Regions from separate parts of the Geodermatophilus sp. CPCC 206100 genome, predicted to be linked through region 2. Evidence: riboswitches for the same ligand, from Rfam matches in the RefSeq annotation. Region 2 holds a riboswitch; each other region holds the start of a gene.
What was found. Region 2 has a riboswitch for S-adenosylmethionine ahead of metF (methylenetetrahydrofolate reductase [NAD(P)H]). Riboswitches for the same ligand answer to the same signal wherever they lie in the genome.
Positions count from the first base shown of each region.

Region 1: linked by a shared signal. The riboswitch ahead of PGN05_RS19080 (bifunctional o-acetylhomoserine/o-acetylserine sulfhydrylase) and the one ahead of metF (methylenetetrahydrofolate reductase [NAD(P)H]) in region 2 are both predicted to bind S-adenosylmethionine.
Region 3: linked by a shared signal. The riboswitch ahead of thrC (threonine synthase) and the one ahead of metF (methylenetetrahydrofolate reductase [NAD(P)H]) in region 2 are both predicted to bind S-adenosylmethionine.

Region 1 is NZ_JAQISV010000043.1:30,998-40,523, reverse strand. Features, by position in the region: gene PGN05_RS19090 (gamma carbonic anhydrase family protein) at 1-436, shown strand, start outside; gene metX (homoserine O-acetyltransferase MetX) at 440-1,555, opposite strand; gene PGN05_RS19080 (bifunctional o-acetylhomoserine/o-acetylserine sulfhydrylase) at 1,558-2,850, opposite strand; SAM riboswitch class IV at 2,895-3,010, opposite strand; gene PGN05_RS19075 (amino acid ABC transporter ATP-binding protein) at 3,056-3,808, opposite strand; gene PGN05_RS19070 (amino acid ABC transporter permease) at 3,826-4,788, opposite strand; gene PGN05_RS19065 (ABC transporter substrate-binding protein) at 4,804-5,748, opposite strand; gene PGN05_RS19060 (hypothetical protein) at 5,863-6,381, opposite strand; gene PGN05_RS19055 (mechanosensitive ion channel family protein) at 6,378-7,283, opposite strand; gene PGN05_RS19050 (hypothetical protein) at 7,333-7,851, opposite strand; gene PGN05_RS19045 (hypothetical protein) at 7,890-8,258, opposite strand; gene PGN05_RS19040 (VOC family protein) at 8,377-8,778, shown strand; gene PGN05_RS19035 (hypothetical protein) at 8,775-9,290, shown strand; gene PGN05_RS19030 (EamA family transporter) at 9,326-9,526, shown strand, end outside.
Region 2 is NZ_JAQISV010000012.1:24,403-33,928, forward strand. Features, by position in the region: gene PGN05_RS06785 (amidohydrolase family protein) at 1-371, shown strand, start outside; gene PGN05_RS06790 (putative quinol monooxygenase) at 391-1,011, opposite strand; gene purU (formyltetrahydrofolate deformylase) at 1,341-2,213, shown strand; gene metF (methylenetetrahydrofolate reductase [NAD(P)H]) at 2,275-3,312, opposite strand; SAM riboswitch class IV at 3,366-3,474, opposite strand; gene PGN05_RS06805 (hypothetical protein) at 3,717-4,001, shown strand; gene PGN05_RS06810 (aminomethyl transferase family protein) at 4,114-5,472, opposite strand; gene PGN05_RS06815 (MarR family winged helix-turn-helix transcriptional regulator) at 5,871-6,839, opposite strand; gene PGN05_RS06820 (tripartite tricarboxylate transporter substrate binding protein) at 7,106-8,113, shown strand; gene PGN05_RS06825 (tripartite tricarboxylate transporter TctB family protein) at 8,223-8,786, shown strand; gene PGN05_RS06830 (tripartite tricarboxylate transporter permease) at 8,824-9,526, shown strand, end outside.
Region 3 is NZ_JAQISV010000020.1:107,296-116,821, forward strand. Features, by position in the region: gene PGN05_RS11685 (glucose-6-phosphate dehydrogenase) at 1-662, shown strand, start outside; gene groL (chaperonin GroEL) at 794-2,422, opposite strand; gene PGN05_RS11695 (cold-shock protein) at 2,698-2,898, opposite strand; gene thrC (threonine synthase) at 3,099-4,400, opposite strand; SAM riboswitch class I at 4,413-4,540, opposite strand; gene PGN05_RS11705 (hypothetical protein) at 4,666-5,547, shown strand; gene PGN05_RS11710 (HAD family hydrolase) at 5,586-6,410, shown strand; gene PGN05_RS11715 (ABC transporter permease) at 6,444-7,313, opposite strand; gene PGN05_RS11720 (alpha/beta fold hydrolase) at 7,313-9,526, opposite strand, start outside.

The sequences.
Region 1 (9,526 bases), on a different contig from region 2:
CGACCACGAGGTGATCGAGATCGGCGAGGGCTCGAACATCCAGGACGGCTGCACCCTGCACTCCGACCCCGGGTCCCCCCTGGTCATCGGCCGCGGGGTGACCGTGGGGCACAACGTGGTGCTGCACGGCGCCCTCGTGGACGACGACGTGCTGGTGGGGATGGGCAGCGTCGTGATGAACGGCGCCCACATCGGCTCCGGGTCGATCGTCGCCGCGGGCGCGGTGGTCACCCAGGGCACCGAGGTGCCGCCGGGGTCGCTGGTCGCGGGCATCCCCGCCAAGGTGATCCGCCAGGCCACCGAGGACGACCTGGCGCACATCCGCGGCAACGCGGCCAGCTACACCGAGCGGCTGCCCGCGGCCCGCCGGGTCCGGCCGGTCGTCCGCCAGCCGCTGCCGCCGGCCGGGCTGACCCCCGGCGACGCCATGGACTGAGTCTCAGTCAGCGAGGAGCTCGCGGACCAGGGCGCCGACGGCGTCGAGCTCGATGAGGAAGCCGTCGTGGCCGTACGGCGAGGGGATCACCCGCAGCGGGACGCCGAGCGCGTCGGCCACCTGGTGCTGCAGGGCCAGCGGGTAGAGCCGGTCGCTGTCCACCCCGGCCACCACCGCCCGCGCGGTCACCCGGGCCAGCGCCGCCGGGGTGCCGCCGCGGCCGCGGCCGACGTCCCAGGTGTTCATGGCCTCGGTCAGGACGACGTAGCTGCCGGCGTCGAAGCGGCCGGCCAGCTTGTCGGCGTGGTGGTCGAGGTAGGAGGCCACGGCGAACCGGCCGTCGCCCTGCACGGCGGTGCCGAAGCGCTGCTGCAGCTCGTCGGCGCTGCGGTAGGTCAGGTGCGCGATCCGGCGGGCCACCCCGAGCCCGCCCACCGGCCCGGGGCCGGGCAGGTAGTCCCCGCCGGCCCACGCCGGGTCGGTGCGGACGGCGGCCTGCTGGGTGGTCTGCGTGCCGATCTGGTCGGCGGTGGCCGCGGCGCCCGAGGCGAGGAAGAACAGCGCCTCGACCCGCTCGGGCAGGGCGACCGCCCACTCCAGCGCGCGCATGCCGCCCATCGAGCCGCCGAGCACCGCCGTCCACCGGCCGACGCCGAGGGCGTCGGCCAGGGCCGCCTCCACCCGCACCTGGTCGCCCACCGTGACGGCGGGGAAGCGGGACCCCCACGCGGCGCCGTCCGGAGCGGCCGAGGACGGGCCGGTCGTGCCCTGGCAGCCGCCGAGCACGTTGGCGCAGACGACGAACAGCCGGTCGGTGTCCAGCGGCGCCCCCGGCCCGACCAGCCCCGCCCACCAGCCCGGCGTCGGGTGCCCGGGCCCGGCGGGGCCGGTGACGTGGCTGTCGCCGGTGAGCGCGTGCTCGACGAGGACGGCGTTGCCGCCGCCGGGCGCCGGCGTCCCCCAGGTCTCGTAGGCGACCCGCACGGCCGGCAGCGACCCGCCCAGCTCGAGCCCGAACGGCCCGGGCAGGTCGAGGAACCGCCGGTCGCCGACCGGATCCCCCTCACGCCAGCCGCCGGGCCGGGGCGGGGCCCAGGGGGCGACCCGGGCCCCGCCCACGGTCAGGCGCCCTTCGCTGCGCGGAAGCCGGCCTCCAGGTCGGCGAGGATGTCGTCGATGCCCTCGAGGCCGACCGCCAGCCGGACCAGGCCCGGGGTGACCCCGGTGGTGAGCTGCTCCTCGGGGGTCAGCTGCGAGTGCGTGGTCGACGCCGGGTGGATGACCAGGCTGCGCACGTCGCCGATGTTGGCCACGTGGCTGTGCAGCTCCAGCGCGTCGACGAAGCGCTTGCCGGCCTCCACCCCGCCGTGCAGCTCGAAGGTGAGGACGGCGCCGGCGCCCCGCGGGGCGTACTTCTGCTGCGCCGCGTGCCACGGCGACGAGGCCAGGCCGGGGTAGTTGACCCGGTCCACCGAGTCGTGGGCCTCGAGGAACTCCGCGACCCGCAGGGTGTTGGCCACGTGCCGCTCCATGCGCAGCGACAGCGTCTCGATGCCCTGGACGACGAGGAAGGCGTTGAACGGGGAGATCGCCGGGCCGAGGTCGCGCAGCAGCTGCACGCGGGCCTTGAGGGCGTAGGCGGGTGCGCCGAGGTCGGCGTAGACGACGCCGTGGTAGGTCGGGTCGGGCTCGGTGAAGCCGGGGAACTTCCCGCCGGTCCAGGTGAAGTTGCCGGCGTCCACGATCAGCCCGGCGATCACGGTGCCGTGCCCGCCCAGGTACTTGGTCGCCGAGTGCACGACGACGTCCGCGCCGAACTCGATCGGCCGGATGAGGTACGGGGTGGCGATCGTGTTGTCGACGATGAGCGGGACGCCGTTGCGGTGCGCCACCTCCGACACCGCGCTGATGTCGAGGACGTCGCCCTTGGGGTTGCCGATCGTCTCGGCGAAGAAGGCCTTGGTGTTCTCCCGGACCAGCGACTGCCAGTTCTCCGGGTCGTCGGGGTCCTCGACGAAGGAGACGGACACCCCGAGCTTGGGCAGCGAGTGGTGCAGCAGGTTGTAGGTGCCGCCGTAGAGGGAGGCGGAGGCGACGACGTGGTCGCCGGACTCGGCGACGTTGAGCAGCGCGAGGGTCGTGGCCGACTGCCCGCTCGACACCGCCAGCGCCGCCACGCCGCCCTCGAGCGACGCCACGCGCTGCTCCAGCGCGTCCTGCGTCGGGTTCATGATCCGGGTGTAGATGTTGCCCATCTCGGCCAGCGCGAACAGGTCCGCGGCGTGCTGGGCGTCGCGGAACTGGTAGGCGGTGGTGGCGTAGATCGGCAGGGCACGGGCCCCGGTGGTCGGGTCGGGGCTCGTGCCGGCGTGGATCTGCCGGGTCTCGAAGCTCCAGCTCTGGGGGTCGGTCATGCGCCGGTCTCCTCTCGATCGGGAGACCCCGCGGCGCGCGAGGAGCTCCGTCCTTGCCGGACGGCGGACGCCGGCCAGCCGGCTCTTCCCCTGGAGCACCTCGGACGGAGTCGAGGTTGCCGGGCAGCCAGCCAGGTGCTTTGCACTGCCTCTCGTGAGCCAGGCGTGATCCTAGGCAGGCCGACGTCCCCCGTGGAACACCGGTTCAGAGGACCTTCGAGAGGAAGGCCCGGGTGCGGGCGTGCTGCGGGTTGCCGAGCACCTCGCGCGGGTGGCCGGCCTCCACCACCACGCCGTCGTCCATGAACACGAGGGAGTCGCCGACCTCCCGGGCGAACCCCATCTCGTGCGTGACGACCACCATCGTCATCCCGGACTCGGCCAGCCCGCGCATGACGTCGAGGACCTCGCCGACCAGCTCCGGGTCCAGCGCCGAGGTCGGCTCGTCGAACAGCATGAGCTGCGGCTCCATGGCCAGCGCCCGGGCGATGGCGACGCGCTGCTGCTGGCCGCCGGAGAGTTGGTTCGGGTAGTTGTGCACGCGGTCGCCCAGCCCGACGCGCCCGAGCAGCTCGACCCCCCGCCGGCGGGCCTCCTCCTTGCGCTGGCCCTTCACCTGGGTGGGCGCCTCGATGACGTTCTCCAGCGCGGTCCTGTGCGGGAAGAGGTTGAACCGCTGGAAGACCATGCCGATGTCTCGGCGCTGCGCGGCGACCTCCTTGTCGCGCAGCTCGTGCAGCTTGCCGCCCCGCTCGCGGTAGCCGACCAGGTGCCCGTTCACCCACAGCCGCCCGGCGGTGACCTTCTCCAGGTGGTTGATGCAGCGCAGGAAGGTCGACTTGCCCGACCCGGAGGGGCCGATCACGCACACCACCTCGCCGGGCGCGACCTCCAGGTCGATCCCCTTGAGCACCTCCACGTGCCCGAAGGACTTGCAGACCCCCTCGGCCCGCACCATGGGCTGCACCGCGCTGCTCACTTCGAGCTCCCCACCTCGCGGGCCTCGCGGGCGGCCCGCTGCGCGCGGGTCTCCCGGCTGCCGAAGCCCCGGCTGAACCGCTTCTCCAGGAAGTGCTGGCCGATCATCAGCAGGCTGGCCAGGGCCAGGTACCAGAGGATCGAGGCCACGGCCATCGGGATGATCTGGAAGGTGCGGCTGCCGATGGCGCGCAGTTGGAAGTTGAGCTCCGTGCTCACCGGGACGGCGATCAGCAGCGAGGTGTCCTTGAGCATCGCGATGGTCTCGTTGCCGGTCGGCGGGATGATCACCCGCATGGCCTGGGGCAGCACGATCCGGCGCATGGCCTTGCCGCGGCTCATGCCCAGGGCGCTGGCCGCCTCCACCTGGCCCGGGTCGACCGACTGGATGCCGGCCCGCACGATCTCGGCCATGTAGGCGCCCTCGGAGAGCACCAGGCCGAGCAGCCCCGCGGTGAAGCCGGCGAAGATCTGGTTGCCGTCGAGGCCGAGGAAGCGCATGTCCCCGGAGAGCCCCAGCCAGCCCATGATCTGCTGGTCGAACGGGATGCCGAACTCGTAGGTGCCGTAGAGCGCGCCGAGGTTGGCGACGAAGAACAGCAGGACGATGCGCGGGATGGCGCGGAAGAACCAGATGTAGGTCCACGCGGCGCCGGACACCACCGGGTTCGGCGACAGCCGCATGACGGCGAGGACGATGCCGAGCAGCACCCCCAGCGCCATGGCGAGGACGGTCATGAGCAGCGTCGTCCGGGCTCCGCGGAGCACCGGCGCGCTGAACATGTTGTCGAGCATGAAGTCCCACTGGAACACCGGGTTGGTGACCAGCATGTGGACGAACATCGCGACCAGCACCGCGATGACGGCGGTGGCGATCCACCGTCCCGGGTGCCGGACCGGCACCGCCGCGATGTGCTCGGGCGGTGCCGGCCGGGTGGTGTCAGGGGCCTCGGCGGCCATGGCTGGGGGCTCCGGTCAACCGACGGTGGGGTTCACCGTCGGGTCGTCGATGGCGCCGTCCTCCACGCCCCAGCGCTCGAGGACCTCGGCGTAGGTGCCGTCGTCGATCAGGGCCCGGACGGCGTCGGCGACGGCCTGGGCGAACTCGGCCTGGTCCTGGGGGATGACGTAGCCGTAGGGCGCGGCGTCGTAGATGTCGCCGAGCAGCTCCAGCTGGCCACCGGTCTGCTGGACGGCGTAGGCCATCACCGGGGAGTCGGCCAGGCCGGCGGCGGCGGCGCCCGAGACGATCGCGGCGGTCGCGTCGCTCTGCAGCTCGTACTGGTTGATCGTGATCGGGTCCTGCCCGGCGGACTCGCACGCCTGGGAGCGGGCGGTGACGTCGTCGAGCTGCACGGTGCCCTGCTGGACGGCGATGGTCAGGCCGCAGGCCTCGTCCGGGTCGACGCCGTCGGGGTTGCCCGCCTTGGTGGCCCACTGGGTGCCGGCCGAGTAGTAGCTGACCATGTTCACCTCCTGCAGGCGCTCGGCGTTGATCGTGAACGAGGAGACCCCGACCTCGTACCGGCCCGAGCCCACGCCCGCGATGATCGAGTCGAACGAGGCGGTCTGGAACTGCGCCTCCAGCCCGAGCTTCTGCGCGACGAGGGTGAACAGGTCGACGTCGAAGCCGACGATCGTCTCGCCGTCCTCGGCGAGGAACTCGCTCGGCGCGTAGCTGGTGTCGCTGCCCACGGTGAGGGCGCCGTCCTCGGCGACGTCGGCGGGCACCAGGGCGGCCAGCGCGTCGTCGGCCTCGACGCTGGGCAGCGGCTCGCTGGTGGCCGCCGCCCCACCGCCGCCGCCACTGCCACCGGCGTCGCCGCCGGAGTCCTCCCCGCAGCCGGCGAGGACCAGGGTGAGGCCGGCGACGGTCGCGGCGGCGGCCCGGCCCGGCCGGGTCAGGGAACGGTTGGACACGAGCTCTCCCTCCAGCTGCGCCTCGTGATCAGAGGTGCGGGGTGCACGATCTTGCCCTGCGGGGAGCCTGCCTGGCGCGCCGAGTCCCCCGCCCGTGTGCGGTCGTGGCCCCCGTCACGGCGTCGGCGTGGCGGGAGTGGCCGGGCTGCCGGGTTCGGGAGCCGGTGTCCCGGGCTCCACCGGGGCGCTGCTCGTCGGGGGCCCGGAGCCGGTGGGCTCCCCGGTCGGGGCGTCGGTGGTCTGCTCCGCCGGGGCGCTGGTCGTCGTCCCGGCGGGCGGCGTCGGGGTCGTCGTCGGCGCGGGCTGGGTCGTCGGTGCCGGCTCGGTCGGCTCGGTCGGCTCGGGCTCGACCGGCAGCGGCACCACGGGCGCCGGGGCGGTCTCCTCGACCGGGACGGTGGTGCCGACCGCGGTCACGTCCGGGCGGACGGTGAGGTAGAGCGACAGCAGCCCGACGAAGAGGACGGCGAGGACCAGGGTCGAGGTGCGGGCCCGGCCCAGGTGGTGCGGCACGAACGACCACCACCGCCGGCGCCGCTCGGCGCCGGCCGGCGGGGCGGTGCTCACCGAGGGCGTCGTCGGGGACGTCGCCGGGATCTCCCGGGTCGGCGGGTTGCTCTCGGGGCCGGTCACCGGGCGCCGTCCCCGGCGCGGGCTCCGGCGTCCTCGGCGTCCCCGGTCGGCACGGGGGACGTCGGCGGCGGCAGGTTCAGGCCGGCGCGGTGGAACGCGAGCACGATGCGGGCGCGCAGGTCGCGGCCGACGTCGAACTGCTTGCCCGGCAGCGTGCGGGCCACCATGCGGACGTTCACCTGCTCGAGGTCGAGGGTCTCCACGCCCATGACGCTGGGCGGGTCGAGCAGCAGCGGCCGCATCCGCTCGTCCCGGAAGGCGTCGGCGCCGACCTCGCGGAGGACCTCGTTGACCCGGTTGACGTCCGTCGTCGTCGGCACCGGGACGTCGATGACGGCGCGGGCCCAGTCGCGGGAGAGGTTGACCACCTTGACGATCTGCCCGTTGGGCAGCGTGACGACCTCGCCGTCGGGGGAGCGCAGCCGGGTGACCCGCAGGGTGACGTCCTCGATGGTGCCGGTGGCCGGGTCCCCGCCGCCGACCACCTGGATGGAGACGACGTCCCCGAAGCCGTACTGCCGCTCGGTGATGATGAAGAACCCGGCCAGGACGTCGCCGACGATCCGCTGGGCTCCGAAGCCGAGGCCGACGCCGAGCACGGTCGCCGGCGCGACCAGCCCGCCGATGGGGATGCCGGCCCGGTCGAGGACGAAGAAGACCGCGATCGCGTAGATGAGCACGATCAGCGTCCAGGTGAGCACCTGGGTCAGCGAGTGCCGGTGCTTGGCCGCCTCGGAGCGGACGAGGGCGTCGCCGCCGGTGGCCTCCGCGTCGATGCGGTCGGTGATCTTCAGGCCCACCCAGGCGACGAACCGGGCCAGCAGCACCGAGCCGATGATGATGAGGACGATCTCCAGCCCGCGGCCGGCGAGCCAGTCGAGCAGTGTGGTCAGCGCATCCATCGGTCCCCAGCCTCCCCGGCCGCCGTCCGCGGTGCCAGCGCGGCCCCCGTCACCGGAGCTCGACGAACAGCGACTGCGTGGAGCGGCCCACCCGCCCGCGGGCGTCGTGGAGGTCGGCGAAGCACTGGCCGGCGCCCGCCGGGCCGATCGTCGTCGCGGCGTCCACCCCCAGCCACTCCCCGGCCGGCGGCCGGGTCAGTGCGACGCTCAGGTCGACGTTGGCGAAGCTCGCCCGGGTCCAGTCCAGGACGGCGGAGATGCCGCTGGCGGCGTCGGTCATGACCAGCAGGTGCTGCAGCGGCGTCATCGGCTCGCCGGCCACGAGGGCGCACCGGGTCCGGGTCCAGGCCGCCGCCGGGCCGGGCGCGTTGAACGAGCCGCGCGCGAACCGCCACTCCAGGGCCCGGAACTGCCCGTCCGGGATCCCGGTGGACCGCTCCGCCTCGCGGGCCAGCAGCGCGGCGGGCGGGCCGGCGTGCTGCAGTCCGGGGTCCCACGGGCCGATGGTCAGCGCGGTGGCCCGGTAGCCGCCGTCGACCGGCTCGTACAGCGCTGCGGGGAGCTCCATGTCCCGCAGTCTGCCGTCGGGCAGCCGGGCGCCCTCGCTCAGGAGTGCCGGGTGGCCCAGACGGCGAACGCGGTCCACGCCGCGGCCGCGACCGCCGCGACGATCCACAGCAGGCGCAGCTCGCCGGCCGGGTTGGACAGCACGAGCAGCACCGACACGACGAGGACCGCCCCGGCCAGCGGCGGGGTGCGCAGCAGCTCGGCCAGCGTGTCCGGCCCCGGGACGACGAGGAAGACGACCAGCGCCACGACCAGCAGGAAGCCGCAGAGCCCGGCGAGGAACAGCGCCGTCACGCCGTACTCCGCCGGGAGGGCCGCCGAGCCGAGCAGGCCGAGGACGACGCCGACGGCGAGCCCGGCCAGCAGCCGACGGCGGCGGGTCGACCACGGGGGTCGGGGCTCGGTCACGCCGTCCATGGTCCCTGCCGGTCCCGGGCCGCTGCAGCCGGGCGATGAGTTCCCGGGGGATCGCCCGTCCTACCTGCGACGGGGCCGGCCGGGCCCCGCGGACGAACGGGAGCACGACGTGCGCAAGGTCTTCCTCAACCTGGCGGTGCGGGACATCGAGACGGCGCGGGCCTTCTACGCCGGGCTCGGCTTCTCCTTCAACGAGCAGTTCTCCGACGAGCGGACGACCTCGGTCGTCGTCGACGAGAACATCGTCGTCATGCTGCTGAGCCGGGACCGCTTCGCCGACTTCGTCCCGGGCGGCCAGGTGGGCGACCCGGCACAGGCCCCGACGGCGCTGACGGCGCTCTCCTGCAGCAGCCGCGAGGAGGTCGACCAGCTGGTCTCCCGCGCCCTCGCGCACGGCGGGAAGCCCTGGCTGCCGCCCCAGGACCACGGCTTCATGTACGGCGCCAGCTTCGCCGACCCCGACGGGCACGTCTGGGAGCCCATGTGGATGGACCCGGCCGCGGTGCAGTGACCGGCCCGCTGGCGGAGGTCTTCCCGGCCGCGGCGCCCCGCCCGGAGCTGGCCGACCGGCTGGCGGTGTTCGCCCCGCTGGTCGGCAGCTGGCAGCTCCGGGTCACCGACGTCGCGGCCGACGGCACCGAGACCGAGCGTGACGGTGAGTGGCACTTCGGCTGGGCGCTGGACGGGCGGGCGCTGGCCGACGTGTGGATCAGCCCCTCCCGGGCCGCCCGCGCCGAGGGCGCGCCGGACGGCGAGTGGGGGATGAGCCTCCGGTTCTGGGACGAGGCGCTGGGCCGCTACCGGTCGACGTGGCTGGGTCCGGCGCGGGGCTGGGTCATCCCGTTCACCGCCCGGCCGGCGCCGGACGGGCTGGTCCTCGAGGGGGAGCGCGAGGGCACCCGGCTGCGCTGGGTCTTCTCCGAGCTGGGCGCCGACTCCTTCCGCTGGCGGGCCGAGGAGGACGAGGGCGCCGGTCCCCGGGTGCGGCAGCGCTTCGCCGCGCGTCGGGTCCCCGCCCCGTAGGTGGCACAGCCGGTTACGGGGACTACATTGCTCGCGTGCCCCGGCCCGCTCTCGGATACGCCGCCACGATCGCCGCCGCGGTCTTCTTCGCCGTCAACGGCACCGTGTCCACGCTGGCGCTGCAGGCCGGGCTCGCGCCCACCCGGCTGACCGCGCTGCGCTGCGCCGGGGCGGCGGTCGGGCTGCTCGTCGTCCTGGCGCTGGCCTCCCCGTGGCGGCTGCGCGTCACCTGGCGC
Region 2 (9,526 bases):
TGGTCATCCCGCACGGCGGGGGCGCGGTGCCCTACCACTGGGGCCGCTACCGGGGGCTGGCCGACATGCTCGGGCAGCCGCCGGTGGAGTCCAACGTCATGGGCAACGTCTACTTCGACACCTGCGTCTACCACCAGCCCGGGATCGACCTGCTCCTGGACGTGGTGGACACCCGGAACGTCCTGTTCGGGTCCGAGATGGTGGGCGCCGTCCGCGGGAAGGACCCGCGCACCGGCCAGTACTACGACGACACCCGGCGCTACGTCGAGGCCTCGGCCCTCGACGACGACGCCCGCACCGCGGTCTTCGAGGGCAACGTCCGGCGGGTCTACCCCCGGCTGGACGCGGCCCTGCCGGGCGCGCCGCGCTGACCGCGCGTCCCCGGGGCGGTCAGATCGTCTCGGGGACGCGCAGGTGCGCGATCGCCACGTCGAGGTCGGCGGTCTCCAGCACCTCGATGCCCATGGCGGGGGCGAACTCCTCCCGGAACTCCCGCGCGCCCTCGGCGGCCTGCTCGAGGCTCGCGCGGGTGTCGTAGGAGACGGCGGCCACCGTCAGCCCCTCGGCGCGGCGCACCATGACGCTGACGCTGCAGAACCCGGGCAGGTCCTCCAGCTTCGGCATCAGGGACAACCGGACGGCGTCCACGGCGCGGGTGACCGCGTCCGGGGCGCTGCGCAGCCAGGTGACGCGGGAGACGGCCCCGTTGTCGGCCTCGGGCACCCGGTGCATCGCGGCGATCTCCCACTCCTGCACGTCCGGCGTGCCGCCGAGCAGCTCGGCGGTGCGCTCCGCGGTCTCCCGGACGGCGTCGCGGCTGGCGTCCATCGCCGCCCGGTCCCGCCAGGACGTCGTGACGATGCAGTGGCCGGTCGCGCGGTCGGCGAGCATGGACAGGCCGACGCAGCCGTCCAGCGCCCGGACCGTGGGCATGACCTCGTCGTGGACGTAGGTGGTCGTCTGCTCGACCGACCGCGGGTCGCCGTGGATCGTGGTGGATCGGGCGTACATCGCAGCCACTCGTCCTCCGGGGTTCTCGGGGCGGCGCCGCCCCTGCGGCAACGCCGACCGGCACAGGGTGCCCGGACTCCGGGCAGGGAGCAACACGGTGCCAGGGGCGGCGCGACCGCCCGTCGGCCGGCTCCCGGCTACGTCGATTGTCGCGGTCCGGCCGGCACGTTCGCCGGTGCGCGAGGGTCATCTGCGGCATGCCGGCACAGCCCCCGCCCCTTAACCTCCCTCTGGGACCGCCTCGTCGCAGGGTTCTCCGCGGGGACGGCGGCCACGACCTGACCACGGCCGACCAACCGGCCTCGCGATCCACCGAGTTTGGAGGCGCAATGACGCGGCCCGCCGACGCTCAGCACGGTGTCCTGGTGCTGTCCTGCGAGGATGCCCCGGGCATCGTCCACGCGGTGTCCGGACTGCTCGTGGACGAGCAGTGCACCATCGTGGAGAGCCACCAGTTCGACAGCCTCACGAGCGGCATGTTCTTCATGCGCGTCGAGTTCGCGCACGTCGACGGTGCCCCGCTGGACCTCCCCGCCCTGCGCGAGGCCCTCCAGCCGATCGCCGAGCGCTACCAGATGGAGTGGCGCCTGGACGACGCCTCCCGGAAGCAGCGGGTGATCATCATGGTCAGCCAGTACGCGCACGCCCTCAACGACCTGCTCTTCCGCAACTCGATCGGCGAGCTCAACCTCGACGTCGTCGCGATCGTGTCCAACCACCCGACGCTCAAGGGCATCGCCGACTTCTACGAGATCCCCTTCCGCCACATCCCGGTCACCCGCGAGACCAAGCCCGAGGCCGAGGCGGAGCTGCTGGAGATGGTCCGCTCGGAGGGGGTCGAGCTGGTCATCCTGGCCCGCTACATGCAGATCCTCTCGGACACCCTGTGCCGGGAGCTCAACGGTCAGGCCATCAACATCCACCACTCGATCCTGCCGAGCTTCAAGGGCGCCCGCCCGTACCACCAGGCGCACGCCCGCGGGGTCAAGTTCATCGGGGCGACGGCGCACTACGTCACCGCGGACCTGGACGAGGGCCCGATCATCGAGCAGGAGATGCTCCGGGTGAACCACTCGCTGAGCCCCGACCAGCTAGCCTCGCGGGGCCGGGAGGCCGAGATCCGGGCGCTGGCGCGCGCGGTCCGCTGGCACACCGAGAACCGCATCATCATCCGCGGGAACCGCACCGTCGTCTTCGAGTGAGGCGGGCGGTCCCGGTCGGAGGTGCCGCACGACGGCCTCCGACCGGGACCGGCCGCGCTCCTCAGGCGACGTCCTCGGTGGCCGACCCGGCGCCCGGGAGGTCCCCGCTCCGGGCCAGGTCCGCGCACACCTCGCGGGTCGCCGCCGCGCGGTTCATCGTGATGAAGTGCAGGCCCGGGGCCCCCTCCCCGAGCAGCGTCCGGCACAGCTCGGTCGCCACCTCGACGCCGAGGGCGCGCACCGCGGCCCGGTCGCCCTCGACCTCGGCGAACCGCGCGGCCAGCTCGGCCGGGAACGCCTGGCCGGAGAGCTGGACGATCCGGGCGATCTGCCGGACGTCGGTCACCGGCATCACCCCGGCGACGATCGGCACGTCGCAGCCGCGGGCGGCCACCTCGTCGCGCAGCCGCAGGTAGTCCTCGGCCCGGAAGAACATCTGGGTGATCGCGAAGTCGGCGCCGGCCCGGCACTTGGCCACGAACCACTCGACGTCGCTCGCGCGGTCCGCCGAGCGGGGGTGGCCCTCCGGGAAGGCGGCGACGCCCACCGAGAAGTCGCCCGACGCGGAGACCAGCTCCACCAGCTCGGCGGCGTGACGCAGCCCGTCGGGGTGGGCGACCCACGCCGCCTGCGGATCGGCGCCGGGCGGGTCACCGCGCAGGGCGAGCACGTTGCGCACGCCGGCGGCGGCCAGCCGGTCGATGACGTCGCGCAGCTCGGCGACGCTGTGCTCGACGGCGGTCAGGTGCGCCAGCGGCGTCATCGTGGTCTCGCGGACGATCCGCTCGGCCACCGCCAGGGTCCCGTCCCGGGTGGAGCCGCCGGCCCCGTAGGTCACCGAGACGAACGAGGGGTGCAGGCGCTCCAGCTCGTGCAGCGCCGTCCACAGCTGGGCCTCGCCGTCGGCCCCCTTGGGCGGGAAGAACTCGAAGGACAACGTCGGCCCCTCGGCCAGCAGGTCCCCGATGGCGGGGGACCGGTGCCCGCGGGTCGCTCGCGCCGTCCGGGCCCCGTGGTCCCGGACGGAGAACGGCCGATCGGCGTGCTGGTCCGGCGGGTGCGGGCCGCCGGCCTGGGGCAGCCGGGTGCTGGGGGGCACGGGCGTCTCCTCGACGTCGCTGCGGAGCACAGGACGACCGGGACGGCGGAACGCTCCTGCGCTTGCCCTGCGGGTGCAGGGCCAGGTCGTCACCCGGGGCACCCCGCCGCAGTGGAGGGTTGCCGGCCAGCAAGCCGGGGCTCGTCACTGGCACTCAAGACCTGGACGCAGGCTAGGGGCGGATCGGCGAGAGGGTCAACTCGACCCGCGTCAACGCGCGTTCCGTGTCGCGGAAGGCGCGCTGGTCGTGCGGGGAGGGGTGAGCCCGGGATGTGGCCGACGTCACGATCTGGACACGCACGGGTGCGCCGGGCCGTGTGACTGGTGGGGCTGGCGGGACTCTTGGGACGCGGCCCACACGGATGGCGTTCCGGGCCAGCCCCACGGAGGAGTTGAGTTCGGCGATGGTCGAAGCTGGTAGGTGTCCCGGAGGCAAGCACCTGGCCCCGAAGGCCGGTGGGTCCTGCGCCTGCGGGATGGTCACGCGCATCCCCGCCCGCACGCGGCCCGCCGCCGGCCCGCCGCCCGAGGTGCTGGCCCTGCTCGCGCAGTGCCTGGACGACGGCTCCGATGCGCTCGACGCCGCGGCCTCCGGGCTGCTCCGGGAACGGGCCGACCGGCTCGTGGCCGCGCTGGCGACCGCCGGGCTGCGGCTCAGCGCGGGGGCGCCGGAGCGGCTGTCGGCCTGACCGGCGGTCCCGGGGGAGGCCGGCCGTCCGCACGACGGCGGGGCCACCGCGGGCGCTGGGGACCAGCGCCCGTGATGGCCCCGCGGGGTGTCGCCGGGGTAGGCGACGGCGCTCAGCGGACCGGCGGCCGCGTGCTCACCGTGGCGCGGATCGTCGTCTGGACGTGGCGCTCGACGGCCTGCTTGGCCGTTCCGCCGTTCTCCTCGCCCCAGAGCAGCGTCACCTCGGTGCCGTCCTGGGCGGCCGTCTCGTCGACCATGGCCACCGACATCCAGGCGCCCACGTTGACCGTGTAGCCGCACATGTTGGAGATGCCCACGAGGCGGTCGTCGAGCAGGACCGAGTCGGTCTGGACCCGGGCGTAGCGCCCCAGGGGGGTGTCGAGGTACTTCGCCCGGTTCTCCCCGTCGAACAGGCTGCTGGCGTACACCCGGGCGACGTCCTGCTCGTTCCAGCGCAGCCACACCTTGCGCCGGTGCGGCTGGTCGCTGATCTGCTCGAGCGCGCTGCGGCCGATGAAGTCGTGGTCGAACTTCACGAGGTGCCCGTAACCGAAGTCGTAGGGGGTCACGTAGTAGTCCTCGATGTCGTCGGACCGGAAGCTGCCCCCGACCGACAGCGTGCCCTCGTACCCGTTGCCCGGGAGCCACTCGCGGTAGGCCTTCAGCCCCTCGCCCGTGTAGACCGCGGCCGTGGGCTGGGCCTGGTAGCCCGACTCGATGCTGCCGGTGTAGTAGGCGAGGGCGCCGCCGCGGACCAGGCCGAACTCCTCGCCGGCGGCCAGCAGCGCGTCCAGGAACCGCATGCCCTCGGACGCCGGGCCCCAGATCTCCATGCCCATGCTCTCGGCGCCCGGGACGCCGGCCATCGTGTGCGACAGCGCCCGGACCGGGACCCCGCCGACGGTGAACTCGGTCATGGCGAAGAACGTGACCGCCTCGATGGGGCCGCCGTGGGCCTTCTCCAGGATCTGCTGGGCGTTGGGGCCCTCGATCTCGTAGCGGAAGGTGAGCCGCTGGGAGTTGTCGTCGGCGGTGCGCTCGTCCCGCACGATCTCGACGTCGTAGCCGCCGGTCTCGGCCTGGTACTGCACCCAGTTCGCCGCCGCGGCCGGTCCCACCAGGTTGGCCTCGTCCTCCTCGAGCCCGAAGAGGACGGCCGTGCCGATCATCTGGCCGTTCTCGTTGCAGGTCACGAAGTGCTTGGCCTTGTCCCGGCCGTACGTGGCGAAGCTGTTGGTACCGGTGTCCGAGAGCAGGCGCGTCACGTCCGGTCCCCGGAAGTAGACGTCGGTCATGTGGTGCGACTGGTCGAAGAGCACGGCCGTCTGGTGGATGGCCTCCTGCTCGTCCTGCCAGTTGGTGTGCTGGGCCGGGTACGGGAACTTGAAGCGCTTGGCGGGCGCCTCCCGCAGCATCCGCACCGGGCTCCCGATGCGCTGGATCTTGCTCTCGAGACTCTCGGTCGACATGCCTGGGTTCCTCTCGCAGAAGGTCGTCCGTGCGCTGTCACGAGGTGGGCAGCGGCACGGCTCGGAGGTCACGTGCTGGCGCGGGGCGGAAGCGGTCGCTCTTCTCCCGCCGGCCGCGAGAATGGCGTAGCTGCGGCCCCCGGTCCTCGGCGGACCGGGCTGCGGATCGCCGTCCGTGCGCTTCTGCAGGGAGGTGTCCAGCAGAGCCCACGAAAGGCATTCCTGACGCAGGTCGGACGCCCCGATACGACAACTCGCCGGTGTCGGAACATCTAGTCCGCGTACGAACTTTCGGCCGCGGCTGAAATGTAGGTCGCGCGGGGGAGGGTGTCAAGACCGGTACCGAGCGACTCGCCGGCCGGCCCCGAGGGGAGTTCCCGGGACACGCAGGGGAGGGGTCAGGAGACCCCGCCGACCAGGGTCGGTGCTCCGGCCGGGGCTCCGCCATCGTCGGCGTCGGCCTCGACCAGGCGCCGCAGTCCGCGGACGAACCTCGACCGCTGCTCGGGACCGAGCGGCTCGAGGTAGTCGGCGTCGACCTCGCGCACCAGCGGGGCCACGCGGTCCAGCAGGTCCCGCCCCTCCTCCGTCACGCGGAGGACCCGGCGCCGGCCGTCGGCGGGGTCGCGCAGCTTCCGGACCAGCCGCCGACGCGCCAGGCGGTCGAGCATGTCGGTCAGGCTCGCCTTGTCCAGGCTGATCAGCTCGCCCAGCGTGCGCTGGTCGATGTCGGTGCCCCCCAGCAGCGCGCTCAGGGCCAGCCACTGGACGTGCGTCACCGCGGGGACGTGCCGGGACCACAACCGGCCGTGGCGCTGCAGCGACCCGCGCAGCAGCCGGCCCAGGCCCCAGTGCACGTTGATCGGCGGGCGCACGCCGTCCGGGCTGGGGTTGACGTAGTCCTTCGGCACCTCGGTGCGCCCGGCGTGCGCGGTCGCCCGCAGGAGCTGCAGGAACTCCTCGCGCTGCGCCAGCGGGATGGGGCTCAGGACGCGCTCGTTGCCCTCGAGGATCAGCGGTGCCGACTCGTAGACGAGCGCGATCGCCGCCGGTGTCGGCCGCAGCTCGTCGCGCCGCAGGTCGTCCGGGTTCCGGGACACGACCAGGAGCTGCTTCTCGGCCAGCCGGGTGACGATGTCGGCCACGGTGGACTTGTCCACGAAGGTCGCCGTCGTGACGCCGCGCTGGTCGACGCCGGGCACACCCACCACGGCGCCCAGCACCGAGAACTGGGGGCGCGTGAGCCCGTAGATCTGTCCCAGGTCCAGCACCCGGGACTGCCGCTGGTGCAGCCGCCGGAGCATCTGGCCCACCGTGGCGTCGCTGCTCCCGGCCGCGGGCTGGCTGTCGTCGTCCTCGGCGCGCACGTCCCGACGGTAACGGGCCGGGCGGTCCGCGGGACAGTTCGTGTCCGGACAGACGTCCGCGGAGGACCTCCGGGAGTCGGCCTTGACACCACCCTGACCGAGACCTACGTTACACCGCGACCCGAAGAAGTTCGTAGGCGGATGACCTGCTCGGCCCTCCGCGCCGCTGTTCCGGAGTCCGGCTGGGAAGACAGCCGACCGGAGCGTGGGCGCCGCATTCGTCGTGCGTTCCTGCAATTGTCCCCGCCTGTGAGAGGAATCGTCGAATGATCTCCAACTGGGCTCTTTCCCGCGGACGGCGGCGCCTGTCGACCGTGGCGTGCCTGGCCTCCGTCGCGGTGCTGACCGCCGCGTGCAGCGCCGACGGCGACGGGGGCGGAGGTGGGGGAGGGGACGCTCCGGAGTTCCCCACCGACGACATCCGCGCGGTCATCCCGTTCGGCGCCGGTGGTGGCACGGACGCCGACGCCCGCGCGGTCCTGGACCCGCTCGACCAGCTGGTCGACGTCTCCGTCGTCCCCGAGAACATCGCCGGCGGCGGCGGGACGCTCGGCCTGATCGAGGCGATGACCGCGCCGGCCGACGGCCACACCCTCGCCCTCGTGTTCCCCTCGATCCACGCCTTCGGCCAGGTCGTGCAGGACGCGCCCTACGACCTGAACGAGATGCAGTACGTCGGCGGCTTCCGCGAGCAGTGGAACGTCATCGGCGTCGCGGCCTCCTCGGGCATCGAGACCTTCGACCAGCTGCTCGAGCGCGGCCAGGAGCAGGGCCGGCTGATCGTGGTGAGCGGCCCGGCGAGCAACTACCTGGTCACCGCCAAGGGGGTCGCCGACGCGGCCGAGGCCGAGTTCGACTCCCTCGGGTACGAGGGCGTGCCGCAGGCGTGCGCCGGCCTCGAGGCCGGCGACGGCGACTTCTGGATGGGCGGCGAGGCCGCCGCGCTCGGCTTCGGTGGCGGCATCAACATCCTGGCCGTGGCCGCGCCGGGGCGGATCGACACGATGCCGGACGTCCCGACGCTGGAGGAGCTCGGGCACGACGTCTACCTCGACCCGATCTCGGCGGGCTTCGCGGTCGCCCCGGACACCGACCCGGCGATCGTCGACCAACTGGAGGGTCTCCTGGAGGAGGCCGTCGCCAGCGACGCGGTGCAGGAGTACATCGAGCGGACCGACGCCGCCATCACCTGGATCCCGGCGGACGACTTCCGCGCCAGCGTGGAGGAGTCGGTGGCCGCAGCCGAGGAGAACGAGGACGTCCTGGCCGGCTGATCCGGCAGGACGGCACCCCACCGGGCCGGCCGGCCTCCCGCGAGGGGCCGGCCGGCCCGGGCCCACACGGACGGGTCCACGAGGCGAGAGCGAGAGTCGAGGAAGCACGATGGTCGGTTCGAACCGCTACGGCCCCCTGGTCCTGGTGGGCGCGATGCTCGCCCTGGGCGTCGTCTACGTCCTGGCGACGGTGACGTCGGACAGCCCCTTCGAGGCGAAGATGTTCCCCCTCGCCTGTGGCGTCTTCTTCGTCGTCCTCCTGGCGTGGGAGGGCGTCAGCCTGCTGGCCAAGGGGGCGCCGGCGCCGGACCCCGAGGCCGCCTCGGCCGCCCGGGCCGCCGACGCAGGACCGGTGCTGCCCGAGGAGTTCGCGCCGCCGGCCGGCACCGGAACCGGTGGGCAGGCCGACGAGGGGGCCGGCGGGGAACGCCGGCGGGTCGCGCGCTTCGTCGCGCTGATCGTGCTCATCGTGGCGTTCTCCTACCTCGCCGTCGAGGTCGACTACGTGCTGGCGACCGCCGGCTTCACGGCCGCCTCGATGTGGCTGATCGCGCCCGAGCGCAGTTCCTGGAAGGTCGTCGTCGGGGTGGCCGTCGGGTGCGTCGTCTCGGTGAACCTGCTCTTCGTGGGGCTGCTCTCGATCGACCTGCCCTCGCTCATCCCCGGCCTCTAGCCGCCGACCGCCGTCCACCGCAGCGAGGAATCCCCTGATGATCGATTCGATCCTGTCCGGGTTCGAGCACGTGACCCTCTTCAGCGTCCTGTGGCTCCTGGCCGGGGTGCTCCTGGGCATGGTGTTCGGCGTCCTCCCCGGAGTGGGCGGACCGTCGGGCATGACGCTGCTGCTCCCGCTGACCTACGGGATGGAGCCCTCGTCGGCCTTCGCCCTGCTCATCGGGATCTACCTGGGCGCGGTGTACGGCGGCTCGGTCACCTCGATCCTGCTGCGGATCCCGGGGGAGCCCATCTCGATCGCGCTCTGCTTTGACGGGTACCCGCTCACCCAGCAGGGCAAGAGCAAGGTCGCCCTCGGCGCCTCGATCATGTCCTCGGCCACCGGTGGCGTGCTGGGCGGGATCGCGCTGCTGGTCCTGCTGCCGCTGTTCGGGGTGGTCGCGCTCGCGCTGGACTCGGCCGCCTACTTCTGGATCATCGTCCTCTCGCTGCTGTTCATCGCGCGGGCGATCGGCAAGGACATGCGCAAGGGGCTCATCGCCGCCGCGGCGGGCCTCATCCTCGGCACCATCGGCATCGACCCGCTGGTGAGCGTGGCCCGCTACACCATGGACACCTCCTTCCTGCTTGGCGGCTTCCCGCTGCTGCCGCTCATGCTGGGGATGTTCGGCATCGCCCACATGCTGGAGCTCGGGCAGTCGCGGGCGATCGGCGGCAGCCACGACCTGAGCCGGGCCG
Region 3 (9,526 bases), on a different contig from region 2:
TGGAGCCGCCGGCCAGCTTCTCCCCCGCCGACCTGCTGCAGGCCCGGGAGGCCGTGCTGTCGTCCTTCCGCCCGCTCGACCCCGGTGAGGTCGTGCTCGGCCAGTTCGACGGCTACACCGACATCGACGGCGTGGCCGACGACTCGGCGACCGACACCTTCGTCGCCGCGCGGCTGTGGGTGGACACCGACCGGTGGCGCGACGTGCCGTTCGTGCTGCGGACCGGCAAGCGCATGGCGGCCAGCGAGCAGCGGGTCAGCCTGCTGCTGCGCAAGCCGGACGGGCCGGTCGAGGCGATCCCCGGGCACGGCAACGTGCTGTCTCTGTCGCTGTCCGGCTCCGGGGCGGTGGACCTCGCGCTGGTCGCCAAGCGGCCCGGTCCCGATCTCGCCCTGGCCCGCGCCACCGCGACGCTGGAGCTGGCCGACGTCCCCGGCGGGGAGCCGCTGCCGCCCTACGCCTCACTGCTGCACGACGTCCTGATCGGCGACCGCTCCCTGTTCACCAGCAGCGCGGGGCTGCGCAGCGCGTGGGCGGCCTTCGCCCCGCTGGCGCAGGACCGCCCGCCGGTGCACCGGTACGCACCCGGCTCGTGGGGACCGGCGGAGGCGCAGGCCCTGGCCGGACCGGGCGGCTGGCTGCTCGGCGACGGCGGGGACTGAGCGCCGCCGCTCCGCCGGACGCCGACAGGGGCGGCCCGCCGAAGCGGACCGCCCCTGCAGGTGACGGACTGGGGCTACGTCGCAGGGACCCACGGCGCGCGGAGCGTGTCGTGGGGGGCGACGTGGTCCTCTTAGAAGTCCATGCCGCCCATGCCGCCGTCGCCACCCGGCATGGCCGGGGCGGCCTTCTCCGGCTTGTCGGCGATGACGGCCTCGGTGGTGAGGAAGAGCGCCGCGATCGAGGCGGCGTTCTGCAGCGCCGAGCGGGTCACCTTGGCGGGGTCGATGATCCCGTTGGCGACCAGGTCCACGTACTCGCCGCTGGCGGCGTTGAGGCCCCAGCCGGTCTCCGAGTTGCGGACCTTCTCCGCGACGACGCCACCCTCGAGGCCGGCGTTGATGGCGATCTGCTTCAGCGGCGCCTCGAGCGCGACGCGCACGATGTTGGCACCGGTGGCCTCGTCACCCGTGAGCTCGAGCTTGTCGAACGCGACGGCCGTGGCCTGCGCCAGGGCGACGCCACCACCGGCGACGATGCCCTCCTCGACGGCGGCCTTGGCGTTGCGCACCGCGTCCTCGATGCGGTGCTTGCGCTCCTTGAGCTCGACCTCGGTCGCGGCGCCGGCCTTGATGACGGCGACGCCACCGGCCAGCTTGGCCAGGCGCTCCTGCAGCTTCTCGCGGTCGTAGTCGGAGTCCGACTTCTCGATCTCGGCGCGGATCTGGTTGACCCGACCGGCGATCTGGTCGCTGTCGCCGGAGCCCTCGACGATCGTCGTCTCGTCCTTGGTGACGACGACCTTGCGGGCGCGGCCGAGCAGCTCGGTCCCGGCGGACTCCAGCTTGAGGCCGACCTCCTCGCTGATGACCTGGCCACCGGTGAGGATGGCGATGTCGGTCAGCATGGCCTTGCGGCGGTCACCGAAGCCGGGGGCCTTCACCGCGAGGGACTTGAAGGTCCCGCGGATCTTGTTCACGACCAGGGTCGCCAGGGCCTCGCCCTCGACGTCCTCGGCGATGATGGCCAGCGGCTTGCCCGACTGCATGACCTTCTCCAGCAGCGGGAGCAGGTCCTTGACCGAGCTGATCTTGCTGTTGACGACGAGCACGTACGGGTCGTCGAGGACGGCCTCCATGCGCTCGGCGTCGGTGACGAAGTAGGGCGAGATGTAGCCCTTGTCGAAGCGCATGCCCTCGGTGAGCTCGAGCTCGAGGCCGAAGGTGTTGCTCTCCTCGACGGTGATGACGCCTTCCTTGCCGACCTTGTCCATCGCCTCGGCGATGAGCTCGCCGATGGCCGGGTCAGCGGCGGAGATCGACGCGGTGGCGGCGATCTGCTCCTTGGTCTCGACGTCCTTGGCGGTCGAGAGGAGGTACTCGGTGACCGACTCGACGGCCTTCTCGATGCCCTTCTTCAGGGCCATCGGGTTGGCGCCGGCGGCGACGTTGCGCAGCCCCTCGCGGACGAGGGCCTGGGCGAGCACGGTGGCGGTGGTGGTGCCGTCACCCGCGACGTCGTCGGTCTTCTTGGCGACCTCCTTGACCAGCTCGGCGCCGATCTTCTCCCACGGGTCCTCGAGCTCGATCTCCTTGGCGATGCTCACACCATCGTTGGTGATGGTGGGGGCACCCCACTTCTTCTCGAGGACGACGTTGCGGCCCTTGGGACCGAGGGTCACCTTGACGGCGTCGGCGAGGGTGTTCATCCCGCGCTCGAGGCCGCGGCGAGCCTCTTCCTCGAAGGCGATCATCTTGGCCATGTGGTGATGTCCTCCATGCATGGATCGCTGCACGGCCGGGTTCGGCGCCCGCGACGGACGACACCGGTGGTTGGGCACTCCGTCGGCCCACACACCCGTGCCTCACCGCATCCGACCTGATTGGCACTCGGCACTGTCGAGTGCCAACCGAGAGTCTGGCACTCGACCCTGCCGAGTGCAAGAACGGGGGGTGGGCGGCCGCTGTTCCAGGCCCCCGGACACGACCGAGGCCCGGCCCCCTCGCGGGGAACCGGGCCTCGGCGGGACGTCGGGACTCAGGCGGTGCGCACGCCGTCGGCCTGCGGTCCCTTCTCGCCCTGGACGACCTCGAAGGTGACCCGCTGGCCCTCGTCGAGGCTCTTGTAGCCGTCCATCTGGATGGCCGAGTAGTGGACGAAGACGTCCTGACCGCCGTCGACGGCGATGAAGCCGAAGCCCTTCTCGGCGTTGAACCACTTCACGGTGCCCTGTGCCACGTGTGCTCCCACGTTTCGTGCGGCGGACGACCCCCGAACCAGGGGCCGGGTCTCGCTCTTCCGCCCGTCGAACACGAACGTGGAACGCGAACCGCGGCAGAACGTACAGCACGAAAGGCGAGGTGAGAGCAACCTCACCCACGCGTTCACCGGACGGGGGACGCCGTCCCCCGTCCGGGTTCGCCGCGAACGCTACTCGGTCACCCGATGAGGCCCGCGGCCCGCACCGACCTCAGCGACGGCTCCACCCGGTGGGTCGGGCCGACGACCGGCTCCAGCGGGTCGAGGGTCTTGAGCCCCTCGCCGGTGTTGAGGACGACGGTCTCCTTCGCCGGGTCCAGCCGGCCGTCCTCGACCAGCTGGCGGAGCACCGCGATCGTCACCCCGCCGGCGGTCTCGGCGAAGACGCCGGTGGTGCGGGCGAGGTCGCGGATGCCCTGCACGATCTGCTCGTCGCCCACCTTGCCCACGGCTCCGCCGGTGCGCCGGATCGCGTCGAGGGCGTAGGGCCCGTCGGCGGGGTTGCCGATGTTCAGCGACTTGGCGATGCCGGTCGGCTTGACCGGCTTGACGACGTCCCAGCCGTTGTCGAAGGCGGTGGCGATCGGGTCGCAGCCGGCCGACTGGGCGCCGAAGATCGTCCACTCGCTCGCCTCGACGATCCCGGCGGCGGTGAGCTCGCGGAAGGCCTTGTCCACCTTGGTGAGCAGCGATCCCGAGGCCATGGGGATGACGACCTGGGCCGGGATCCGCCAGCCGAGCTGCTCGGCGATCTCGTAGCCCATCGTCTTCGAGCCCTCGGCGTAGTACGGCCGCACGTTCTGGTTGACGAAGGCGGTGTCCTCGAACTCGTCGGTCTCGGCGAGCTCGCTGGTCAGCCGGTTGACGTCGTCGTAGGAGCCGTCGACGGCCACCAGGGTCTGCCCGTAGACCGCCGACTGCACGACCTTGCCCGGCTCCAGGTCGCTCGGGATGAACACGAACGACGGGATGCCGACCCGCGCCGCGTGTGCGGCCACCGAGTTGGCCAGGTTGCCGGTCGAGGCGGCGGCGATCTTGGTGTAGCCCAGCCGCTTGGCGGCGGTGGCCGCGAGGCTGACCACCCGGTCCTTGAACGAGTGGGTCGGGTTGGCCGAGTCGTCCTTCACCCACAGCCCACCGGTGATGCCCAGCTCCGCGGCGAGCCGGTCCGCGCGCACGAGCGGGGTCAGGCCCGGGTCGAGCGAGACGCGACCGGCCGGGTCCTGCCCGACCGGCAGCAGCGCCACGTAGCGCCAGATGTTCTGCGGGCCGGCCTCGATCTGCTCGCGAGTGACCGCCCGCATGAGCTCGGGGTCGTAGTCGACCTCGAGCGGGCCGAAGCACTCGGCGCAGGCGTGCTCGGCGACCAGGCCGAAGGTGGCGCCGCAGTTGCGGCACACCAGCCCGCGGGCCGGACACGGCGGGATGGGGCCGCCGGCGCTGGAGTCGGCCTGGACAGAACCGGGAGCGGTCAGGGTCATGCGACGACTACCTCCTCATCTTCCCCGCACCGGGCCGTCGAGCCGCGCGGGACGGAATTGGCACCTTCCGCCGCGCGGTGCGCGGACGGCGGTTGCCGGGGCTTCATCGGGCCGTGTCCCTCTGCCCCTCTGGATGAGTGGAACGGGCCGACTGTACCCGCACGGCAAGCGGCGACCCGGGGTCGGGCCGGAGCCGGAGCCCGTTGACCCGGCGGCCGGGGGCGCCCACGATCCAGCGGTCCGGACCGCAGAGGAGGGGTGCTCCGTGCACCTGGTCGCCCGGGGCAGCCGGCTCGCGGTCGCCTGCCTGCTGGTCCTGGCCACGGCCGCCTGCGAGACCGGGCCGGCGGCCGACCCGGGTGCGGCGGGACCGTCGGCGAGCCGCTCCTCCGCCCAGCCGGAACCGGGCGGGCTGAGCGGCAGCCTCCTGCAGTTCCGCCGCGACGTGGCCGGCCGGCGCCTGCAGGTGCGCCTCACCGCCGACACCGGCGGCCTGGTGGTGGAGGCCCTCGAGCTGGTGGTCGACGGCCTGCCCACCGCGCCGGCCGACCCGCGGGACGCCGAGCTCCGTCCCGGCACGCCGCTGGACCTGCCCGTGGTCGCGGGCGCGAGCGACTGCGCGGGAGCGCCGTCGGCCCCGTCGGCGAGGGTCCGGGTGCGGGACGGCACCGGCGCCCGCCGGGAGGTCACCGTCCCCCTCGACGACGGCGGGCTCGTGCGCAGGCTGCACGCGTCCGACTGCGCCGAGCAGGAGCTGTACCGCCAGGTGGCGATCGAGGTGGTCGGCGTCCGGCCGGCGGGGCCCCCCGCCGGGCCGGCCCTCGACGTCGACGTCCGGTTCCGCCGCGTCGGCGGCAGCGAGCCGGTGCGGGTGACGGGGACCGCGCCCAACACGATCTACAGCATCTCCGCCGTCGGCCCCCTGCCCACCCTGGACCGGCAGCCCACGGTGGACCTCGCCCTGCGCATGGTCCCGGCCCGGTGCGATCCGCACGCGCTCGGCGAGAGCTACACGACCGGCCTGATCGGGCTCGTCCTCGCCGTCGGGGAGGCGGCGCCGCGGACCGTCGTCCTCACCCCCGCGGACGACGTCCGCCGGCAGCTGGAGACCTTCGCCGTGGACACCTGCCGCGCGCCGACGGGGTGACCGGGGGCGGTGGGGGGGCGGGACGCCAGGATGTCCCGGTGACCCCGGCACGCGTCGTCTACACCGACCTCGACGGCACGATGGTCGGCCCGCGGGGGTCGTTCTGGCACACCGCGACCCGCGACCTGACCGCCGATCCGGCCGCGGCCCTGCTCGACCTGCACCGGGCCGGCGTCGCCCTCGTGCTGGTCAGCGGGCGCACCTTCGAGCAGGTGGTGGAGGCCGCGCGCATCTTCGCCGCGGACGGCGCGATCGCCGAACTGGGTTCGGTGGTCGGCTGGGACGGCGGCCGCGGCGTGCACCGGCTGACCGGCGAGCTGCCCGCCGAGCACGCCGGCCGCGCGCCCATGGAGGTGATGGCCGAGCTCGGGGTCGTCGAGGACCTCATCGCCGCCCACCCCGGCCGGCTGGAGTGGCACGCGCCGTGGCACGCCACGCACACGACCGACGCGCTGCTGCGCGGCCGGGTGGACCCGCTCGCCGTCGACGCCGCGCTGGCCGGGCGCGGGTTGGGGTGGCTGACCCTCAACGACAACGGGTCGGTCCCCGCGACGTCCCGCATGACGCTGGCCCCCGAGGCGCTGCCGCCCCGGGTCTACCACCTGATGCCGCGCGGCATCTCCAAGGGCGCCGCGATCGCCTGGGACCTCGACCGGCGCGGGCTCCCGCCAGAGGCCGCCGTGGCGATCGGCGACAGCGTCAGCGACCTGGAGATGGCCCCGGCCGTCGGCCGGCTGTGGATCACCGCCAACGGCGCCCGCGTGGACGGGATGGCCGAGCTGCTGGCCGCCGTCCCCAACGTGACGGTCACCGACGAGCCGATGGGCGAGGGCTGGGCCCAGGCCGTCCGCGCCAGTCTCTGACCCGTCGGTTTCCGCGGAAACCGACGGGTCTGCTCAGGAGGTGACGTCGCGGCGGGCGAAGTGGCGGAAGGCCAGCGCGGTGAAGATCGCCGCGTACACCAGCGACTGGACGACGCCCCGGAACAGGTCCCCGGAGTCGACGGGGGTCTGCAGGAGGTCGGTCCAGGCGAACTCCTCCGCGGTCGGGAACCAGTCGCGGATGGCGCCCAGCTGCTCGACCTGGTCGAGGATCGCGAAGACGAACATGGTGAACACCGCGCCGCCGACCGCGGCCAGCGGGGCGTCGGTGATCGTGGAGAACCAGAACGCCAGCGTGCCGACGACGAGCAGGTGGACGGCGAGGTAGCCGACCATCCCGGCCAGCCGCAGCAGCCCCTCCCCCTGGCCGAGCGTCACGCCGATGGGCGTCTGGATCGCGTCGAAGCCGAACGCGATGCCGCCGGCGACCAGCCCGGTGAGCACCAGGGCCACCAGCGCCCCGACGGAGAGCACCAGCGCGGCGTACCACTTCTGCCGGAGCAGCCGCATCCGCGGCACCGGCGTGGCCAGCGTGTAACGCAGGGACCCCCACTGCGCCTCGGCCGCGACCGTGTCGCCGAAGAACAGCGCGTAGACGACGACCAGGAAGAAGCTCGTGGTCGCGAACAGCACGAACAGCGTGAAGTTCAGCCCGCTGGAGGTGGCGACGTCGACCAGGTTGAGCCGGCCGTTCTCCGCCGCCTCCTCGCTGGCGCCCAGCTGGAGCGCGGCGATGAGGATCAGCGGCAGGGCCACCATGAGCGCGAAGACACCCAGGGTGCGGCGCCGCTTGAACTGCCGGCGCAGCTCGACCGACAGCCGCAGGGTCCGCTCGGGCCGGTAGCCCGCCACGGCCCCGGTGGGCTGCACGTGTGCGGTCTCCATCAGGCTTCCTCTCCCACGAGCGCCAGGAAGGCGTCCTCCAGCCGGCGCCGTGGCGTGAAGGCGTCGACCTCGATCCCGGCCTCCACCAGCGCCTGCAGCGCGCGGCCCCGGCTGGTGCCGTCGAGCTCGGCGACCAGCCCCTCGTCGGTGCGGCTCGCCGACACCCCGGGCAGCCCCTCGAGGACGGCGATGGCGCGGTCGGTCTCGGTGTCGTCGGCCAGGCCGACCAGGACCGCGCCACCGGTGCCGACGATCTCCTCGACGGTGCCCTGGGCGATCTTCTGCCCCTTGGCCATCACGACGACGTGGCTGCAGGTCTGCTCGATCTCGCTGAGCAGGTGGCTGGAGACGATCACCGTGCGGCCGGTCGCCGCGTAGGAGCGCAGCACCTCGCGCATGGCGTGGATCTGGGGCGGGTCCAGCCCGTTGGTCGGCTCGTCGAGGACGAGCAGGTCGGGCAGGCCGAGCATCGCCTGGGCGATCGCGACGCGCTGCCGCATGCCCTGGCTGTAGCGGCGCACCGGCCGGTCGAGGGCCGCGCCGAGGCCGGCGACCTCGATCGCCTCCTCCATGTGCGCGTCGGCCGCCGGGCGGCCGGTGGCCGCCCAGTACAGCCGCAGGTTGTCGCGGCCGGACAGGTGCGGCTGCAGGCCGGTGCCCTCGACGAACGAGCCGAGCCGGGAGAGCACGGGTGCGCCCGGGCCGGCCGCGTGGCCGAAGATGCTGATCCGCCCCTCGTTGGGCCGGATCAGCCCCATGAGCATGCGCAGCGAGGTGGTCTTGCCGGCGCCGTTGGGCCCGAGCAGGCCGAGCACCTGGCCGCGGCGGACCTCGAAGGACAGGTCGCGCACGGCGACGAAGCCGTCCTTGTAGGCCTTGGTCACGCCGGTGAAGCGCAGGGGGACGTCCTCGCCGTCGGGCTCGACGGCCGACACCCGCCGCCGGCGCCGGCGGCCCCAGAGGACCGCGGCCAGCCAGCCGAGCAGGCCCAGCGCCGCGAGCACGCCCAGCAGCACCCACCACCGCGAGGTCCCCGCGGCGGCCTCGGTCCGGCCGTCGACCTCGGGGACGGCGAGCGCGGCGCCGTCCCCGTCGGCCAGTGCGACCGAGTAGACGGTGGCCTCGGCCGGCAACGCGAACGCCTGGTCGGTCGAGGAGACGACGACCCGCATCGTGTGGCCGGCCTCGAAGCGGTGCACGATGCCGGGCAGGGTCACCGGGACCTGGGTGGGCGCGGAGGGGTCGGCCGACAGCCCGGTGAGCGCCAGCGGGGCCACCTGGCCGGCCGGCAGTGTCATCGACCCGTCCGGCGCGACGTCGTAGAGCTTGGCGAACAGGGTGGCGCTGCCGCGCGCGGAGGCGACCGCGAGGTCCACGGTCGGGGCGCCCACCACCTCGACGGCGGCGTCGAGCGGCTCGCTGTCGAAGGCGGCGAACTGGCCGGGGATCTCGAAGGCGCTGCCCCCGAGGGCCGTGCTCAGCGATCCGAGGCCGGGGACGACCGTGATCGCCGCCGGCGTGCCACCGGCCGGCGTCACCACCGGCTGCAGCGGCCCGCTGACCGCGACCGTCGCCCGCTCGGCGGGGTCGGCGCCGGCCAGGCCGGGGTAGGCGGGGGCGGAGACGGTCTGGTTGCCGCCCTGCACGTTGCCGACGCCGGCGCCCACGCCACTGGGGACCGGGAACTCGAAACCGGTGCCGGGGTCCTCGCCCGCACCGCGCAGGTGCCAGTCGAACCAGCCGGCGACCTGCTCGCGCAGCTGCTCCCGGGTCCGCTCCGAGCCCTGGTCGTCGTGGCCGCCGGCGTACCAGACGACCTTCACGGGGGTGCCGTGGGCCGCGATGCCGCGGGCGTTGGCGTCGGCCTGGCCCAGCCCGAACAGCGAGTCGCGGGTGCCCTGGACGAGCAGCGTCGGGGCCTCGATGCGGTCGAGGACCGTGGCCGGGCTGCTGCGGTCGAGCACCGCGGCGATCGCCGGCGTGAGCGTGCCGGTGGCCGCGGCCTCCTGGTAGGCGGCACAGATGTCGGCGCGGAAGCGGCCGCAGGTCAGCAGCTGCTCGACCTGCGCGGGGTCGACCGAGGAGGGGTCGATCGGCAGGCCCGCACCGTCCGCCCCGCCGGCGGCGGCGACCGGGTCCCCGCCCTCGTCGTCGCTCCCCGCGCCGTCGCTCCCCGCGCCGGCGCCGAGCGCGTCGAGCAGCCCGCCGGTCGG